DNA from 3 places in the Pantoea jilinensis genome. Region 1 is predicted to be linked to each of the others. Evidence: predicted binding sites of a transcription regulator. Region 1 holds the regulator's gene; each other region holds the start of a gene.

The links. Region 1 encodes LexA, which represses DNA repair genes until DNA is damaged. Its sites were predicted from a motif close to TNCTGTATGTACATACAGNA; they were not measured.
Region 2: a site for LexA is predicted at 3,761-3,780, ahead of sulA (SOS-induced cell division inhibitor SulA). Genes of this name have one in related genera too.
Region 3: a site for LexA is predicted at 2,603-2,622, ahead of KTJ90_RS07645 (DinI-like family protein). Genes of this name have one in related genera too.

Annotation. Positions count from the first base shown of each region.
Region 1 covers NZ_CP077746.1:3,783,655-3,789,899, reverse strand. The annotation lists gene plsB (glycerol-3-phosphate 1-O-acyltransferase PlsB) at 1-1,964, opposite strand, end outside; gene KTJ90_RS17865 (diacylglycerol kinase) at 2,093-2,461, shown strand; gene lexA (transcriptional repressor LexA) at 2,567-3,181, shown strand; gene dinF (MATE family efflux transporter DinF) at 3,280-4,602, shown strand; gene KTJ90_RS17850 (CsbD family protein) at 4,767-4,979, shown strand; gene zur (zinc uptake transcriptional repressor Zur) at 5,069-5,590, opposite strand; gene KTJ90_RS17840 (conjugal transfer protein TraF) at 6,041-6,245, shown strand, end outside.
Region 2 covers NZ_CP077746.1:2,663,177-2,669,421, forward strand. The annotation lists gene helD (DNA helicase IV) at 1-256, opposite strand, end outside; gene KTJ90_RS12635 (YccF domain-containing protein) at 380-820, shown strand; gene yccS (YccS family putative transporter) at 804-2,963, shown strand; gene KTJ90_RS12645 (TfoX/Sxy family DNA transformation protein) at 2,960-3,589, opposite strand; gene sulA (SOS-induced cell division inhibitor SulA) at 3,800-4,291, shown strand; gene ompA (porin OmpA) at 4,642-5,712, shown strand; gene matP (macrodomain Ter protein MatP) at 5,810-6,245, opposite strand, start outside.
Region 3 covers NZ_CP077746.1:1,643,717-1,649,961, reverse strand. The annotation lists gene amyA (alpha-amylase) at 1-834, shown strand, start outside; gene yedD (lipoprotein YedD) at 939-1,412, opposite strand; gene KTJ90_RS07655 (DUF6388 family protein) at 1,666-1,989, shown strand; gene iraP (anti-adapter protein IraP) at 2,186-2,485, opposite strand; gene KTJ90_RS07645 (DinI-like family protein) at 2,661-2,900, shown strand; gene KTJ90_RS07640 (hypothetical protein) at 2,939-3,205, opposite strand; gene KTJ90_RS07635 (hypothetical protein) at 3,357-3,698, opposite strand; gene KTJ90_RS07630 (hypothetical protein) at 3,685-4,068, opposite strand; gene KTJ90_RS07625 (helix-turn-helix domain-containing protein) at 4,205-4,837, shown strand; gene KTJ90_RS07620 (hypothetical protein) at 4,902-5,150, opposite strand; gene KTJ90_RS07615 (hypothetical protein) at 5,468-5,668, shown strand; gene KTJ90_RS07610 (glycosyltransferase family 17 protein) at 5,707-6,245, opposite strand, start outside.

The DNA of each region.
Region 1 (6,245 bases):
AACAGTTCACTCTTCAGCATCGGATAGACCAGGCTCACCTGACGCAGCAGTTCCGCTTCACTCAGCGTCTGATGTTGCTGAACAATGGCGGCAATCAGCGACGGCATCACCAGCATGTGATGAATGTTGTTACGGTAGTAGGTCATCAACACTGCCTGCTCACGTGGCAGAATGATGATGTCGCCAATACTGTCTTTTTCACTCTCAAATTTGTTCATACCCAGGGCGTGATCCAGCAGCGCTTCTGCGGAAAGATCGGGTACGGTCGCATTGGGCGAATAAGGCACATTACGCAGCAACTGGGTATAGCACTCCAGCTGTTCAATCAGCTGTTCACGGGTTAGTGAGCGCTGACGTGACGCCAGCAGCGCCGTGACACAGAGGTTCATCGCGTTAGCCGCGCCCGCTTCATTAATACGCACCATCAGACTGGCCGCGATGTCATTAACGGTCGGCGTTAACCAGCTCGGACGTTGCGGCTCAATCGGATCGATCGCGTCGCGCCATTCCGGCACCCGCTTATTAAGATAGTTGACCAGCGGCAGCGGTTCGCCGAAGTTAACGTAACCCTGACCGAGATTGCGCAGCTTGCGTAAGCCGCGCACCATCTGCATGAAGCCCTCTTTCTCTTTGGCTGCACCGCGTAGTTCTTTGGCGTAAGTGCCCACTTCCATCACGTGCTCATAACCGATGTAGATCGGCACCAGCGTGATGGGGCGATTTCCGCCGCGCAGCATCGCCTGTAAGGTCATGGCTAAGGTGCCGGTTTTCGGGTCCAGCAGGCGACCGGTACGTGAACGGCCTCCTTCGACAAAGTATTCAACTGAATAGCCGCGGGTGAACAGCTCGCCGAGATATTCGCGGAATACCGTGGCGTAAAGCTTATTGCCTTTAAAGGTACGACGAATAAAGAAGGCGCCCAGACGACGGAAAATCGGTCCGGCTGGCCAGAAGTTGAGATTGATACCCGCGGCAATGTGCGGCGGCACCAGCCCCTGATGATAGAGCACATAGGAGAGCAGCAGATAATCCATATGGCTGCGATGGCAGGGTACATAGACAATCTCGTGGCCATCCTGCGCCAGCTGGCGAACTTTTTCACCGCCATTGACGTTGATGCCCTGATAGAGACGACTCCAGAGCCAGCCCATCACACGGTCGGTGACGCGAATGGCTTCATAGGAGAAGTTAGCAGCGATCTCTTCCATCATCTCAACAGCATTCTGCTGGGCTTTCTCATGGGAGATTTTTTTGCTGCGCGCTTCATCTTCGACGGCTTTTTCAATCGCTTTGGATTGCAGCAGACGATTAAACAGATCCTGACGCGCCGGTAAACGCGGGCCGATCGCCGCCAGTCGCTGACGGGCAAAATGGATGCGTGCCACGCGAGCCAGTTTCTGGGCAATCGACTTGTCCGTACCGTGTTCCGTTGCCATGCGGCGCAGCGAGACGGTCGGCGAGAAGCGGACAAAACTGTCACGTCCGTGCCAGATGACCGCAAAGAATTTCTGCACCCCATTAAGCACACGCAGATGCGGCGTCGCTTCGCCCTGGACTTCACGTCCTGGCGCACGACCAAACATCACGGTGACCGGCAGCATCTGAATATCCAGCTCAGGATTATTGCGATGCAGGTCGAGGTAATCGTGAAAGATTTTTACCGATTCAACGCTGGGCACAAAATAGGGAAATACGCGTGGGCCATTATGAATAAACACGTGGCGCGGCAGCAGCGAACCATCAATCTCCAGCGGAATCAGCGGATCGGGCAGATGATGCCGCAGACACTGTGCGCGTAAAGTCAGTAAGTCAGCCTTCGAATCGTAAGGCAAAACATACATAATAGGTCGGGTCGGATCCAGACCATGTTCAGACACGGGATCGGCCGGAATGGCCTTACTTTTTACCAAAAAGGAGAGTGGTAAATTAAGTAATTTGTAATAGAGTTTACGCCAACCTGACATAGACAACATGAAGCCTCTTGTTAGCAAAGCGCCGCAAGCATACCAGAAAGCGCAGCGAAGATCTGTGGTGGTGCCAATTGCACGCAGCCCAGACATTGACGTCAATTGAATGAAAGGGTTCCCACATCATGGCAAATAATGCCACCGGACTTATCAGAATAGTAAAAGCCGCAGGTTACTCCTGGCAGGGACTGCGTGCCGCCTGGCAGCATGAAGCCGCCTTTCGGCAGGAAACACTGGCTGCGCTGGCCGCTATTATTATCGCGTGCTGGCTGGATGTCGATGTGATCGCCCGCATCCTCATGATTGGCGCCGTGGTGCTGGTCGTCATTGTCGAAATCCTCAATAGCGCCATTGAAGCGGTGGTTGACCGGATTGGTCAGGAACATCATCCCCTGGCAGGCCGGGCCAAAGACATGGGCTCGGCGGCGGTGCTGATCAGCATCTTACTGGCCCTGTTTGTCTGGGTCGCGCTGCTCTGGACACATTTGCGATAAGCCTTCCATAACGCGCCTGAGGGCGCGTTTTCCCTGACAATCGGTTTCCATTTCGCCAATACCTGTATATACTCACAGCGACTGTATAAACAACCAGGGGGCGGGATGAAAGCATTAACCAGCAGGCAGCAGCAGGTCTATGACCTGATTCGCGACCATATATCTTCAACGGGCATGCCGCCTACGCGTGCAGAGATCGCCGCGCAACTGGGCTTCCGTTCGCCAAATGCGGCTGAAGAGCATCTGAAAGCGCTGGCGCGTAAAGGCGTTATTGAGATCGTTTCGGGTGCATCACGCGGCATTCGTCTGTTAATGGAAGAAGAAGTTTCAGAAGGACTACCGCTGATAGGCCGGGTTGCTGCCGGTGAGCCGATCATGGCGCAGGAACATATCGAAACCCACTACAAAGTGGATCCGGGCCTGTTCAAGCCTTCTGCCGACTTCCTGCTGCGCGTCAGCGGAATGTCGATGAAAGATATCGGGATTATGGACGGCGACCTGCTCGCGGTACATAAAACCCAGGATGTGCGCAACGGTCAGGTTGTCGTGGCACGCATTGATGATGAAGTCACCGTTAAACGCTGGAAAAAGCAGGGTGCTATCGTGCATCTTCTGCCTGAAAACAGCGATTTTGACCCTATCGTGGTCGACACCCGTGCGCAGTCACTGACCATTGAAGGTCTTGCGGTTGGCGTGGTGCGTAACGGCGAGTGGCTTTGATTCTGAGGCCTGCGTGCATTCGCCTTTTCTGATGCTATTCTGTCTGCCCTAATTTTGTTGCCTGCTTTGCTGCAGCGACACTGAGCACGGAACGGCGAATGCGCTTTATCACGGCAACGGATAAAAATCTCTGGCGGCTTGCGCTGCCGATGATCCTTTCAAATATCACCGTTCCCTTACTGGGCGTGGTCGATACTGCAGTTATTGGTCATCTCGACAGCCCTGTCTATCTTGGCGGGGTTGCGGTCGGGACCACAGTGACCAGCTTCCTCTTTATGCTGCTGCTTTTCCTTCGAATGAGTACCACTGGCCTGACGGCGCAGGCGTTTGGTGCGGGCGATAAAACCGCTCTGGCACGCGCGCTGACGCAGCCGCTGATCATTGCGCTGCTGGCCGGCGTGCTGTTCATCGCATTGCGTTATCCGATTATTCAGCTGGCGACCCATCTGGTAGGTGGCAATCCTGATGTACTGGAACAGGCGGCGCTGTTTATTCAGATTCGCTGGCTCAGTGCACCTGCCACGCTGGCAAACCTGGTCATCCTGGGCTGGCTGTTGGGCGTTCAGTATGCGCGGGCGCCGGTAATCCTGCTGATAGTGGGCAATCTGGTGAACATCGTGCTCGATCTCTGGCTGGTGATGGGGCTGCACTGGGGTGTCGCGGGAGCAGCAACCGCCACGGCGCTGGCGGAGTACATCACGCTGGGCGTCGGCGGCATCATGGTCTGGCGGGTGTTAAAGCTGCGCGGTATTACGTTTAATCTGCTGAAGCAGAGCTGGCGCGGTGACAGCGGCCGACTGCTGCGACTGAACCGGGATATCATGTTGCGCTCTCTGATGCTGCAGCTCTGTTTCGCCTCGCTGACCGTGCTGGGTGCGCGGCTGGGTCCGGACGTGGTGGCGGTTAACGCGGTATTACTGATGTTCATTACCTTTACTGCCTACGCGCTGGATGGTTTTGCCTACGCGGTTGAAGCTTTTGCCGGCGAAGCGCATGGCGCAAAAGATGGCAGTAAATTGCAGCACGTCTGGCACTCAGCCTGTCGGCAGGCGGTGGTAGTCGCGCTCTTCTTCTCGCTGGTTTATGCCATTTTTGGCCCGCAGATTGTTACCCTGCTGACCTCGCTTGAGTCACTGCAGCAGACAGCTGACCGCTATCTGGTCTGGCAGATAATCATGCCGCTGATCGGCGTCTGGTGTTATCTGCTTGATGGAATGTTCATCGGGGCGACACGTGGACGCGAGATGCGTAACAGCATGGTCGTGGCGGCGGCTGGCTACTTTCTGACGCTGCTCAGCGTACCGTTGCTGGGCAACCACGGTCTCTGGCTGGCGGTGACGGTATTCCTGGCGCTGCGCGGCCTGTCACTGTGGCTCATCTGGCGTAAGCACTGGCGTCAGAACAGCTGGTTTGAGGCGTGATCCAGCAGCGCTGACTCGGGAGGATACGGATTATTCTGTATTATTCTGCATTTTTGAAATTGGCTACTACAATTAACTCTAACAAGCGAAGTTAACCCGCGCTTTGTATCGTTATTTTGTTAAGCAGCAAGATAATTATTTAACCCGAGGATTGGAGGTCTGCCATGAACAAAGATGAAGCGAGCGGCAACTGGAAGCAGTTCAAAGGCAAAATGAAAGAGAAATGGGGCAAGCTGACCGACGATGATATGCAGGTTATCGAAGGTAAACGCGATCAGCTGGTCGGTAAAATCCAGGAACGCTACGGCTATGCAAAAGATGAAGCAGAGCGCGAAGTAGCAGACTGGGAAGGCACCAATAAAGATTACCGCTGGTAATCAGCGCATTACCCGATAGCCCGCTAAAATCCTTCCGGCGCGCCTGCACCGGAACAGTACAGGGACGGAACCGCACAAGGATGTGCCCGTCAGCCGCGTTTTCCCCGCTTTTTACCCTCATCCTGATGATTATGATCGCAACTCTCATGGTGCGTGCAGGCTTCAACGACGGCACAACTTTCACATAAACCATGTGCTTCAATCACGCTGTGGCGTAATGCAAACTGCGCTTCACCCGCCAGTGTCGCGATAATCTTTTCTACGCCCTGTGCCTGTTTCTCAGTAACGGCTGCACAACGGTCACAGACCAGCATGACTGACGTATGTGCCGGTGCTTCAAAGTGGTGACACATGACGTAGCTATTGTTGGATTCCACCCGATGAATGAAACCCTGTTCCAGCAGAAAGTCCAGCGCCCGATAGACCGTGGGCGGCTTAGCCTGTGGTTCGCTGACGCGAAGTTGATCCAGCAGGTCGTAGGCGCTGATAGAGCCCGGCTGTTCCGCCATCAGGCGCAACACCTCAGCACGCTGCGAAGTCAGACGCACACCGCGCTGCAGGCACATTTTTTCGGCCTGAATCAAAATTTGCTGCGACGTCAGGTTGGTCATGAAAATTCTCCGCTGGATAAGTGATGTTATTTTATCACACATAGTTTCGCGGTGCTGAGGTTGGTTTTTGTCTGATAAAACAGCATTATTCGCCTGATAAAGCAGCATATTTAGAATTCAGCCCGCTTTTTATCTCAAATATGACGATAATTCAGATCCATTCTGCAACCGTCTGAAGCGGAATTTGTTGGCATTTTGCTTTGCATCTCACTGAGTTAAGAAGTAATGTTCAGAAAGACTTAAGAAAAGTCTGGCATTGTTTGAAATGCACCGATGCAGTCTGAACTATTACAACGGTTTTTTGATTGGAAAACGTCCAATCCTTTGAATTAAGACACTGTTTCCTTTGAATTCACAGCAATAACGCGTTAGCCAGGGTTCACAATAGGGCTAACAAACTATTCAGTCGTTGAATGTTTCAATGACAATTTCTCAGGTGATGGCAGGCAAATGGTGAAAAAATCCGCTCAACGTTCAGCGCTGAAGTACTCCGCTGTAGTGACCGCGCTTTTCCTTTCTTCTTCCGCCATGGCGGCAGGGACCTGGTACGATGCACGTAATGACGCCATGGGTGGCACCGGCGTAGCATCTTCTCTTTATGGTTCCGCAGTGCTGGCGAACCCGGCATTGATGACGCGTGCTAAACCCGACGATA
Region 2 (6,245 bases), 1.1 Mb from region 1:
GCATCAGATAGTGGTGAAAGCGCTGCGTCTCCTGCCATTCCGTTCCGTGCAGCCGAACCACTTTTTCATCGGCCAGCAAAAATTCCAGTTCGCCCCATACCAGCCCACGCTTGCAGGCAATATCCAGTAACTGGTTAAAGGGGATCAGATACTCGTGCTTATCGCCACTGACTTCGACGCCCGCCGCCATCAGGCGGACACGATTATAAGGATGCTGGGCAAGTCGTTTGCCCATCGAGGTTGCTTTCAGTTCCACGCCGACACCAACGTCAGATAACAGGATTAAGGGGAGTTTACCTGTCAGACCCTTAGCGCTCCAGCCTTAAAACAAGCTAAACTTGGCGTCACATCTTGCGGAATGCAAAAGGAAAAGACGATCATGCGCACCGTTTTAAATATTCTTAATTTTGTCCTGGGTGGCTTTTTCACCACGCTGAGCTGGCTGTTTGCCACTTTAATCAGTGTCGTGCTGATTTTTACCCTGCCACTGACCCGCTCCTGCTGGGAAATTACAAAGCTCTCGCTGCTGCCGTTTGGCAACGAGGCGGTGCATGTCGATGTGCTTCGTCCTGAAAGTAAGAGTCATATTCTGAATACCGGCGGAACTTTCCTGAATATTTTCTGGCTGATTTTCTTTGGCTGGTGGCTCTGCCTTTCACATATCTCGGTGGGGATTGTGCAATGCATCAGCATCATCGGTATTCCAACAGGGATTGCGAACTTTAAGATTGCCGCTATCGCCCTCTGGCCGGTTGGACGCCGCGTGGTGTCCGTGGAAGAGGCGCGCGCCGCGCGCGAAGCCAATGCCCGCCGCTATTAATATGATGTCGGATGCAGTGCCTGGCTGGCGAAAATATCTGTTTAATAGTACGTGGCGCTATCTGCTGCGGATTTTGTTTGCGCTGAGTGGCTGCGCTGCCATCCCCTGGTGGCTGCATCAGATTGAGTGGACGATTCCCTTAACGCTGGGGGTGGTCGCGGCTGCGCTGGCCGATCTCGATGATCGCCTGGCCGGTCGTCTGAAGAATCTGCTGATTACCCTGCTTTGCTTCTGCATCGCCTCCGTTTCAGTAGAACTCCTGTTTCCCTATCCGTTCGCCTTTATTGTCGGGCTGGCGATCTCGACATGGGGCTTTATTCTGCTGGGTGCCCTGGGCCAGCGCTACGCCACTATCGCGTTTGGTGCGCTGCTGATTGCGGTCTATACCATGCTCGGCATCGGGCTGTTCAGTCAGTGGTATATGCAGCCGATGCTGCTGCTGGTCGGCGCGCTGTGGTACAACCTGCTGACGCTGCTGGGTCATCTAATGTTTCCGGTCCGGCCGGTGCAGGAACAGCTGGCTGGCAGCTTTTCACAACTGGCGCGTTACCTGGATGCCAAAGGGAATCTCTTCGATCCGGATGCTGGCGAGCAGGATGACGCCGCGTTTATCGATGCGGCGATGGTCAACAGCCAGTTAGTGGCGCAGCTCAACCTGACCAAAACTACGCTGCAGAGTCGACTGCGTGGCGATCGCGGATCACGCGGTACCCGCCGTAGTCTGCACTACTATTTTGTGGCGCAGGACATTCATGAACGGGCCAGCTCGTCCCATTTGCAATATCATCTGCTGCGCGGTGACTGGCGCTATAACGAAATTCTGTTTCGCTTCCAGCGTCTTCTTAACATGCAGGCACAAGCCTGTCGCCAGCTGGCACACTGCATTCTGATGCGTGAAAGATGGGTGCATGACAGTCGATTTGAGCGCGCGTTTGAACGATTACAAAAAGCAATTGAACGTCTGGAGCAGCGCGAGCCTGAGGCCGAGCATACCCGTGCCCTTTTCTGGCTGCTGCGCAATCTGCGCGCCATTGATGCCCACCTTGCCTCCATCGAATCTGAACAGACGCTGGCCGGTGAAGATCCTCAGCACAGCGATAATCTGCTGTCACGCGAAGGATTAAGTGGCTGGAGTGACATCAGGCTGCGCTTTAGCCGTCATCTCTCTCCCTCATCGGCGCTATTCCGGCATGCAGTTCGCATGTCAGTCGTGCTCTGTATCGGCTATGGCTTCATTAAGATCACCGGACTCGAGCGGGGATACTGGATTTTGCTGACCAGCCTGTTTGTCTGCCAGCCCAACTACAACGCAACGCAGCGGCGACTGGCCTTACGTATCGGCGGAACACTGGCGGGCATTGCTATTGGTCTGCCCGTTTTATGGCTGGTGCCCTCAATTGAAGGGCAGTTAATCCTGATTGTGATTTCCGGCGTGCTGTTCTTCGCTTTCAGGCAGGTACAGTATGCGCAGGCCACGCTGTTTATCACATTGCTGGTTCTGCTCTGCTTTAACCTGTTAGGGGAAGGCTTTGAGGTCGCCCTGCCACGCGTAGTGGACACCTTACTCGGCTGTGGCCTGGCCTGGCTGGCTGTGGCGTTTATCTGGCCAGACTGGCGCTTTCGTCAGTTGCCGGCGGTGGCTGAACGAACCCTGAAAGCGAACTGCCGCTATCTGGATGCGATCATGGAACAGTATCATCAGGGCAAGGATAACCGTCTCGCCTATCGCATTGCCCGCCGTGACGCACACAATGCAGATGCCGAGCTGGCATCCGTGGTTTCAAACATGAGCAGTGAAAGTCGCACCAGTCAGAAACTGCGCGAATCGGCTTTTCAGCTGCTTTGCTCAAACCACTCGTTTCTGAGTTACATTTCTGCACTCGGCGCGCACCGTGACAAAATTACGGCACCAGAACTGCTGACCTTGCTGGATGATACAGTTTGTTATGTTGAGGATGTGCTTCAGACGGACGTAGTCAGCGATGAGCATGTTGAAACAATGCGCCATCAACTGGCTCATCGCATCAGCCAGTTGGCCGCAGATGCGGATGTGCGTGCGCCGCTGGTGCTTCAGCAACTCGGACTGCTGGTAGCCTTAATGCCTGATGTGGCTCGCCTGCGCCGCACGCTTATTGCTGATTAGCCTTCTTCGCCTCTGAAGTCTGGTTTCGATAAAAGCGTGCGTTGAAACCATGCATTCAGCTCGGCACGGGTGGCCAGTGGCAGTGCGGCCGCATGGTGGCCCGTAATCGCACCCTGCAGCGCCAGTAGTGTCTGAAATCCAACGTGCTGGTTGATCGCTTTTAACTTCAGCCAGCACTGTTTGGCTCCCATCTGGTAAAGATGATTGACACTCATCACGCCCGCCTCGTACAACATGACTTCCATGCGTACACTGAGATTAGGCAGATCTTTCAAACGCGGAGAGGCTTGTCTGTGCTGCAACTCGCGCTGTGCCGTTTCTAAAGAGGCCGCGGAGAGCGTCAGAAGATGGTCAGGATCCCGCCATAAGGCTTCATCGACCTGAAAGTAATCAAGCTTCACTGACTTGCCCCGTTTGCGAAAAATCAGGGGCTGGAGCGGACGGTCGGTAATGTAATCCCGCAAGGGTTCACTGGCCCGCAGGTAGAGTTCATCTTTATTAATTAACGCGAAAACCACGCTTTCGACAGCCAGTGCATAGCCACCAAACTGGGTCCGGGACTCAATTGTTCCCAACGGGCCCAGGTGCGCTCTGGAGCGCTCGACAACCGGATTAATCTTTTTCATTGCACCACCTCCATGTAAGAAATATCTGGTAAATTACGTTGTGTATCAGGTAATTAGAAGATAAAAAAAAGTGGCAGCGGGTTCAATGAATAAATAGTGCTTCAACTAATCTTGTCGCGTTTTTGCGAGGCGTTTTCAGAAATTTGGGTTGATCTTTATCCAGGATGACAGTACTGTATATTCATACAGTCCACTGCTGGTGATTAACTTATGCGAACACAACATCCTAATAATGCACGCTATGCTCATCATTATGCGTCCTCTTCTGTTCCGTCCACGCAGGGTGGTGGAATTACTGAGTTACGTTACAGCGAGCAGCCCGGTATGATGCAGATGATGCTGTTGCCGTTATTACAGCAACTGAGTCAGCAGTCACGCTGGCAGTTGTGGTTAACACCGGCACATAAACTGAACCGCACCTGGTTGCAGGAATCAGGCTTACCATTAGATAAAAGTATGCATATCGCCGATTCTGAACGTCTGAATGCGGTTGAGGCGATGGTTAAAGCGTTGCGTACGGGAAATTACAGCGTTGTTCTGGCATGGATTCCGTACGATCTTGATGAAAATGAGCGTCGTCAACTTGAAAATGCGGCAGCTGAGGGTGAAGCGCTGGGTTTGATTTTGCGGGCCAGTGGGACAACGGAAGCGCCTCTGAGACCGCAAAGTGCGATAAAAATTCAGTCGGATTTGTTTCATTAAGTAAAAATAAGAAGTTTCCCAGGCTATTATTCTTATCAGTTGTCGCTAAACCACTGATTCTGTTAGTTCGAGCTGTGACAATGGGTTAGCAGGTTTTTTGGGCTTTTTGCTGCGACGTTACGACCATCCTAATTGTTAGAAATTGTGTATAAACCGCTGTTTTTTTACAGTAGCGCCTCACATCATACTTGTAAGTTTCCAATCTCGTTGTAGACTTTAGCTCGCCAGGGTGCTCAATAACCTCCGTTTTTTGCGGTAGAGTCATAAGCGAGCGTTTTGACCCGGCGAAGGATTTAAACCAAGAGCAACCTTTTTGCTCATTGCCTATTTGGATGATAACGAGGCGCAAAATGAAAAAGACAGCTATCGCAATTGCAGTGGCACTGGCTGGCTTCGCTACCGTAGCGCAGGCCGCTCCGAAAGATAACACCTGGTACACCGGTGCTAAACTGGGCTGGTCTCAGTATCACGACACTGGCTACTACGGTCACGGTTACGAGAACAATGACGGTCCAACTCATGAAAGCCAGCTGGGCGCAGGTGCGTTCGTTGGTTATCAGGCAAACCCATACCTGGGCTTCGAGATGGGCTATGACTGGCTGGGTCGCATGCCTAATAAAGGCAATGTGACTAACGGCGCATTCAAAGCACAGGGCGTTCAGCTGGCTGCTAAACTGAGCTACCCAATTAATGACGATCTGGACGTGTATACTCGTCTGGGCGGCATGGTATGGCGTGCAGATGCAACGCAGACTAACCAAACTACTGGCCGCATCAGCGACCACGACACCGGCGTATCTCCGCTGGCTGCAGTTGGTGTTGAGTATGCGCTGACTCAGAACTGGGCTACCCGTCTGGATTACCAGTGGGTTAACAACATCGGTGATGCACAGACCGTTGGTGCTCGTCCAGACAATGGCATGCTGAGCGTAGGCGTTTCATACCGCTTCGGTCAGGATGACGTCGCTGCTCCGGCACCAGCTCCGGCTCCAGCACCAGCGCCAGTTGTTGAAACCAAGCGTTTCACTCTGAAGTCTGACGTTCTGTTCACCTTCAACAAATCTACCCTGAAGCCAGAAGGCCAGCAGGCTCTGGATCAGCTGTACAGCCAGCTGAGCTCAATGGATCCTAAAGATGGTTCCGTTGTCGTACTGGGCTTCACCGACCGCATCGGTTCAGAGCAGTACAACCAGAAACTGTCTGAGAAACGTGCTCAGTCAGTCGTAGATTACCTGGTCTCTAAAGGTATCCCTTCTAACAAGATCTCTGCACGTGGCATGGGTAAATCTAACCCAGTTACCGGCAATACCTGTGACAGCGTGAAAGGCCGTAATGCCCTGATCGATTGCCTGTCTCCGGATCGTCGCGTAGAAATCGATGTTAAAGGCATCAAAGACGTTGTAACTCAGCCACAGGCTTAAGTTTACATGTCATAAAAAACCCCGCCAAGGCGGGGTTTTTTTATGCCAGTAATAAAGCTGGCATCAGGCGTTCAGGGATGACATTGCTCCCGTTACGTTACTCGCTTTCAGAGCCTGAATTACCCAGGATCGCCTGCAAATCCTGTTTCAGGCTGGACATCTGAGTGGCATATTTCTCTTTACGTTCTGCATCTTCTATCAACTGAACAATTGTTTCAGAAAGCGTGCAGCCGCGCCGCTGTGCCAGTCCCGCCAGTCGTTGCCAGACCAGATATTCAAGGTCGATGGATTTTTTACGGGTGTGCTGATGTTCAGCATTGAAATGGCGTTTTCGCCGGGCACGGATAGTCTGTTTCAGCCGATTATCCAGATCAGAATGGATATGTTCCGCGATCCATTCATTCACCGTGACCGGATTATTTTCCATCGCCAGAAGCTTATCGACTGCAGCCTGCGCCGCACTTAATTCAAGGTGACGCGTGATCAGTTCACCTTCCCGATGTTTTTTCACCAGGTATTTCCACTTCCATCCA
Region 3 (6,245 bases), 1.9 Mb from region 1:
AAGTACTGGGCGCGCTGGGTGATGGAACAGGTCCCCTGCACTGGCTTTCGTCTGGACGCGGTCAAACATATTCCGGCCTGGTTCTACAAAGAGTGGATCGAGCATATTCAGGAGGTTGCTGAAGAGCCGATGTTTATCGTCGCGGAATACTGGTCATTTGAAACCGAGAAACTGCAGGAGTATGTGCATCAGGTGGAAGGTAAAACCATGCTGTTTGATGCCCCACTGCATATGAACTTCCATCAGGCTTCCACCGCGGGCAGCGCCTATGACATGAGCCAGATTTTTGCTAATTCGCTGGTCGTGGCTGATCCCTGGCATGCCGTGACGATCGTCGCCAACCACGACACCCAGCCGCTGCAGTCTCTGGAAGCGCCGGTTGAAGCCTGGTTTAAGCCACTGGCTTATGCGCTGATCCTGCTGCGTGAACAAGGTGTGCCCACCATTTTTTATCCTGATCTGTTCGGGGCAACCTACGAAGATGAAGGCGGCGACGGTGAGACGCACAAAATAGAGATGCCGGTGGTCCCTGAACTGGAAGGGTTAATCCGGGCGCGTCAGCAATATGGCTGGGGCGTTCAGACCGACTATTTTGATCATCCTAACTGCGTGGCATTCAGCCGCAGCGGCACCGAAACGCAGCAAGGCTGTGTGGTGATCATGTCGAATGGCGATGCAGGTGAGAAAAGCGTGCCGATGGGTGAAGGTTTTGCCGGTAAGGTCTGGCGGGATTATCTGGGTAACCGTGAAGAGACGATTACCGCCGACGAGCATGGCACAGCAGTCTTTGCCTGTAACGGTGGCAGCGTCAGCGTCTGGGTCATCGCAGAATAAGTTAGCAGCAAAATAAGGGATGCAGTAAAAACGAAAACCGCCCCGGCAGACAAGTGCGTGAACGGCACTCAACCTGTTGGGGCGGTTTTGCTATGGATCGACGGTTATGACTTCGCGTTATTCTCGGTAATCGCCGTGCGCAACAGTTGCGGTTCGATGTTCTGAATCACGGCGGCTTTTGGCTGCTTTGCGACTTCTTCCAGTGCCTGCTGGCACTCTACTGTCGGACGCGCCACTTTGCGTAGGGTCATCCTGTCATAGCTCAGTTCGCCATTATCGACCACCAGCGGCATCACCCGTATCTTACGTGTAACATTCACATAATCGCCATTTAATCGGGTCAGTTTGCCCGGCTTCGCGATGACCCGCATCCACTGACGGCAATCCAGGGTGCTGCCATCGGCATTAATGATCAGACTGGCTATCGCTTTGTCGCTGATCAGGCTGCTCTGTGGGCCGACGGTTTGCCAGGTCCCCTGCAGATCAGCAGGTGCCGGTGTCTGCACCGCATTTTCATAATCGTTGATTTGCGCACAACCACTCAATGCCAGCGCGGCAATCAGCATCCACTTTTTCATGTTTAATCCCTAAGATCACGTCAATGGCGGCTACGTTATAATTTTTCCACCGCGTTACGCAAGATATCTGAATGTTAAGAGGCCACGCAGACGATGATTGCGGCAGAACGAAACCCGCAGTGAGGTCTGCATGAAGCATTTTAACCGGAAAATTGCTGGCGAAGCAGGTTCATCCCTTATCTTTGCCACGCCTGACAAGCAGGAGACAACCCGCTACACTGACGCGCTGCAACAGACTTTCAGGAATATGAATATGAAAACTCCAGAAGCTTACTATGCCCAGGCACGCGAGATGTTTTTTACCGCGCATCCAGACTTTCAATCCGCACTTGACGAATTAACTGAAAGCGATGCCCGCGCCGCCAACCTGTCATTGCGCCAATTGCGCGAATGGCATGCCGAACGTATCTATGCGGCCTTTTTGCGCCAGAAGAATCTGGATGGAATGATCTTCTCCATTCAGCTCGCTGAGCCAGATAAAGCGGTGGCGGCTGAAGCGATCGAGACTTATCTCAAATCTCACGCTGAATCATTGGGTATGAGCTGGGAAGAATTTTGCATTAAAAACGAACTTTAATACGCGCTGCAGAGAAGAGGCCGGTAAAGCACAACGCCTGCCTGCATGAAAGTAGCTGAAGAATGTGTACCCGGTTAAGAGAGTAGTCACTTTTCCGCAGGACTCAGATCATGACCATCCCTGAACAACGCCTGCGCCTGCACTGCCTCTGAAGATGTTGATAAATATCCATCTCCAGAGGCGAATTTTTCCTGCCCTACTCTCTCTCTTCCGTCGCTTTACCCTTCACTTCAACATAACTTGCCACAGCCAGCAGACGATTAATGTGCGTCAGCAGCAGATCAACATCCGATTGCAGAAACCCGGTCGACGATTGCGAAGCGGTAATGATGGCATCCTGCACCGTTTCCGAAATGGTCAGCGAGTTGTCCTGTTTCGCCTGCACCAGCAGCGCTGCAACCAGCAGGGACTGCGCTTCAAGCTGCGCCGTCAACTCTTTTGCATCGACATCCATCTTTGCCAGTTTTAGCAGAATATCTATTACCAGTTGTCGCATCGCGGACCTCCTGAAAAGTAAGCCGTCATTATGTCGTGATGCGTGCGCATTTTTCCAGTTGAAGATCGTGTTTTACACGACATAAAAATTTACGCGAAATCACGCGCCACGCCTTGCCACTGTTTTTATTTACAGTATTATATGTCAGCGATTTTGCCCTGAATGGATTGCCATCATGTTTGTTGAGTTGATTTATGACAAGCGCAACGTTGCCGGTTTACCGGGTGCCCGCGAGATGATTCGTGAGGAGCTGGAAAAGCGGGTGCATCGGGTGTTTCCTGACATTGAAGTTAAGGTCAAGCCGATGGAACGTAACGCGATTGATACTGATTTGAGTAAGAACGATAAAGCGACGGTTGCGCGGATTGTTGAAGAGATGTTCGACGAAGCGGAGATGTGGCTGGTGGCCGATTAATCCTTTACCGGCCACCGCATCAGTTAGCGGGAGATGACTTAGCTCTCCTGCTCGCTGTGATTAATTTCAATCTCGATGTCCTGAATGGCGGCATCCAAATCTTCCAACAGCTTGCCCTGCTTATTCAGCAATGCATCGATTCGGTCGGCGTTCGTCTTATCTTTGTATTCACCGGCGTCAAACGCTAACCAATGGCTGGACAGCGTTTCGGTGTTGGTCTGCGCATAGTGGCGCATCTCTTTTAGCTGAGACGTCACATCACGCAGATAGTCAGTTTTGGTCTTGGTTTCTGTTGAATCGCTCATGCTAAATTTCCTTCTGGTCAGTTATCCAAAGTGGTTAGGCTTAGCGGTTCATCGACCGGCCAATCATCGGGCCTGCATTCAGGTACAAAATGTTGCCCGGAGATTTAAAACTAGTCGATAATAGCGAAGCCGCACTAAGAATAATCGGAAGTTACGGTGTCTGGCCCGGTTTTGCGGACGTCTGGTTGTCTTCAGAAACGACCTCTTTCACTCTACTCAGTGTTTTATCAGCGGTACGATCCGGTATCACATCAAGCTTATGTTGTAATGCTGTGACCTTATCCGTCAGCACCTCGACCCTTTCATCACGTCGTGCCGCTATTGCCCGGTAATCCGCCCTAATCTCCTCGACTCGTTTGTTTGCGGTATTACTGACATAAAGAAAAATAATCGTCATCAGGATGCAAATCATCGAACAACTGAGAAGAATGCAGCCGAGGATAACTTTACGCCTGTATGATATTGGAGCCCTGGTATTATCAATCATTGCCATTGCTGCGATCCTCCAGAGTTGAGATAAGCCGATCAACTTCATTACGAAATTTGTCGTTTTGATCGGTTTCGGTCATTGCTAGCAAAATCCCTACCGCATTCTTGATTAACCTAAGATCGGTTTCGAGTGTCGAGATTCGCCGCAAATTCCTGTCGTGCCGTTCGCGTAATTCATCGTTTTCCTCCCGTATCAGCAGGTTGCTCTCTTTCAGCAACACCACCTGCTCTTTGTAGCTGGTAATAATTTCGCCGCCCGCTCGGTTACTGGTTACGATTGACGCGATACCCGCCAATAACGGTTTCCAGAACAGTGCTGCTGCGCCTCCACCCAGAACTAACGCTCCCATACTGGTAATCAGACTACTTTCCATGCCATACCCCTTTTTCCGGTTAGGTCGCTGGAACATATTGCGTGCTGAAAAGCCACGTCCTCCGCTTGAAATTTAAGTTTACTTAAATACCATGCTTAAGTATACTTAAATCACTTTCAACCAATATGTCAAGCTTATGAAAAACGAAACGCTGGGTGACCGAATCCGCCTCCGACGGAAATCACTGCAATTAACGCAGAAGCAATTGGCACAACAGGTAAAAGTGTCCCATGTAGCGATTTCGCAATGGGAAAAAGAGGAGACGCTTCCGCGCGGTGAGAATCTGCTACGGCTCGCCGAAGCGCTGGGTTGTGCCCCGGCTTTTTTGATAGATGGGGATGGCCCTGTTTTCAGCGAAAGTGCTTATGGCGGTCTTCACCAGATTCCGCTGCTTAATCAGCGTGATGTGACACGATGGCTGACGGATGACAGTTCAGTGCGACACGAATTGCTGATGCATAACGATATGGCGCTTTCGCAGCAGAGCTTTGCCTTTCGCGTTGAAGAACAGGCAATGATGCCCGCGATTGTGCGGGATGATGTGGTGATCATCGATCCGCGAGTTTCACCCCGGCCTGGCGATAGCGTGCTGGCATTACAGCAGCAGATTGCTCTGATCCGTACCTGGCGGCAACGTAGCAGTGAAGGTGGCGTTACGCAGTTTGAGCTGGCCCCCATTAACATCAACTTTCCTGAACTGCATTCCAGTCGGGAGAACCTGAAGCTAATTGGTACAGTGGTTGAACTGCGCCGCTACCGGCAGTCATAAAAAAACCCGCCAATGCGGGTTAATTTTTTATCGTACAACAGTGCACAGCGTCCGGGTCTGGTAACTACAGGGCGTCGGTGAGTTGATCCACGACCACATTGCCCTGCAGATCGGTCTGCATAATGCGGTAGTTCACTGGCCATGATCGGCGGGTACTGAGTTTATCGAACAGTGTGACACCGCCTTTTTTAACGCCCTGACGATTAACGATAATCCACTCGGTCACCTCTTCCTGACCACGATTTCTCAGGCTTAGGGAGCGTTGTTCAATTAACTGATCTTCTGCTTCAATCTTTAAATGGTCTCGTAACATATTTTCTATCTCCTGGTAACGGAGGCCACTATATGCTTTTCATTAATCAGTTCAATCGAATTTATTTATCGATGTTTTTATCGACCTGGAATGTGACCTGTCGCAAGCGATATGGCAAGTTTGTCCATTTCTGCATCAGGAATTTCCCGTTAGCATTGAGCTGCTGTACACCAAAACATCAAAAGATAACATGTTCAGTATGAGAGAAACTCCGATTAGCCCGCTTCTGGCGGGCTTTTTTTTGCCTTTAATTCCATGCTAATGCGGGATCTCAGGGCTGGTCTAGACTTAAACGACTGGGACAACAGGAGTGAATTATGTTTAAGCACAATACGAATGAAGAACGTAAGAAAGAAGGTGATGTCAGCAAAGGCCTGCCCGAAGCAGCACCTAACGCCGGTAATGCGTATGAGGAAGATGATCATCCCGCCACCGATGCACCAAAAGACCATGGTGAAGTGCCGCGGAAAAATGATGACAGTCAGGATGATAAAAAAGATCCCTACAAAGCAACCTGAAGGACGAGAGGCGCGCCCGGTGGGCGCGCTGGTCAGCATCAGGATTTAATAAAATCAGTCAGCTGATGCTGATGTGTAACCAGCCACTCAGGAAAATGTTCAGCGGTAATCGGCAATATTTCCATTCTTCTTGGGCGATTCCAGATATCAATGTTGTTCTCAACGCAGCGCCGGATATGATCCGGGTTATTGAATTCAGGACAGTTATGTTCGGTATGTGAAATCGACGCCATTTTTTCACTTATGCGTTCATCGCTCATCACCCATGAAAAATGCCATCCTCCATCCTTAATGACTTTCGTTCGCCAGCCGAGCCATTTCCAGCGCCACCAGCTGTCGCGTATGGGTGTTCCACGGCGCTTAACGTTGCGCAGTAATTCCGGTTGTCCCATGAAAAAGGTTCGTAATGTTTTAAACGTCACCATTTTTGCCAGTGTGGCACAACGCGGTGTACCGTCATTGTTCAATACACGTACATTATATTTAAAATTGAAATATTGCTGGTGCAATGTTGTACAGAGGTGACGATGGCTACAGGCTTTAATCGCTTCAGGTCGGGGAATTTCATCGACGTCTG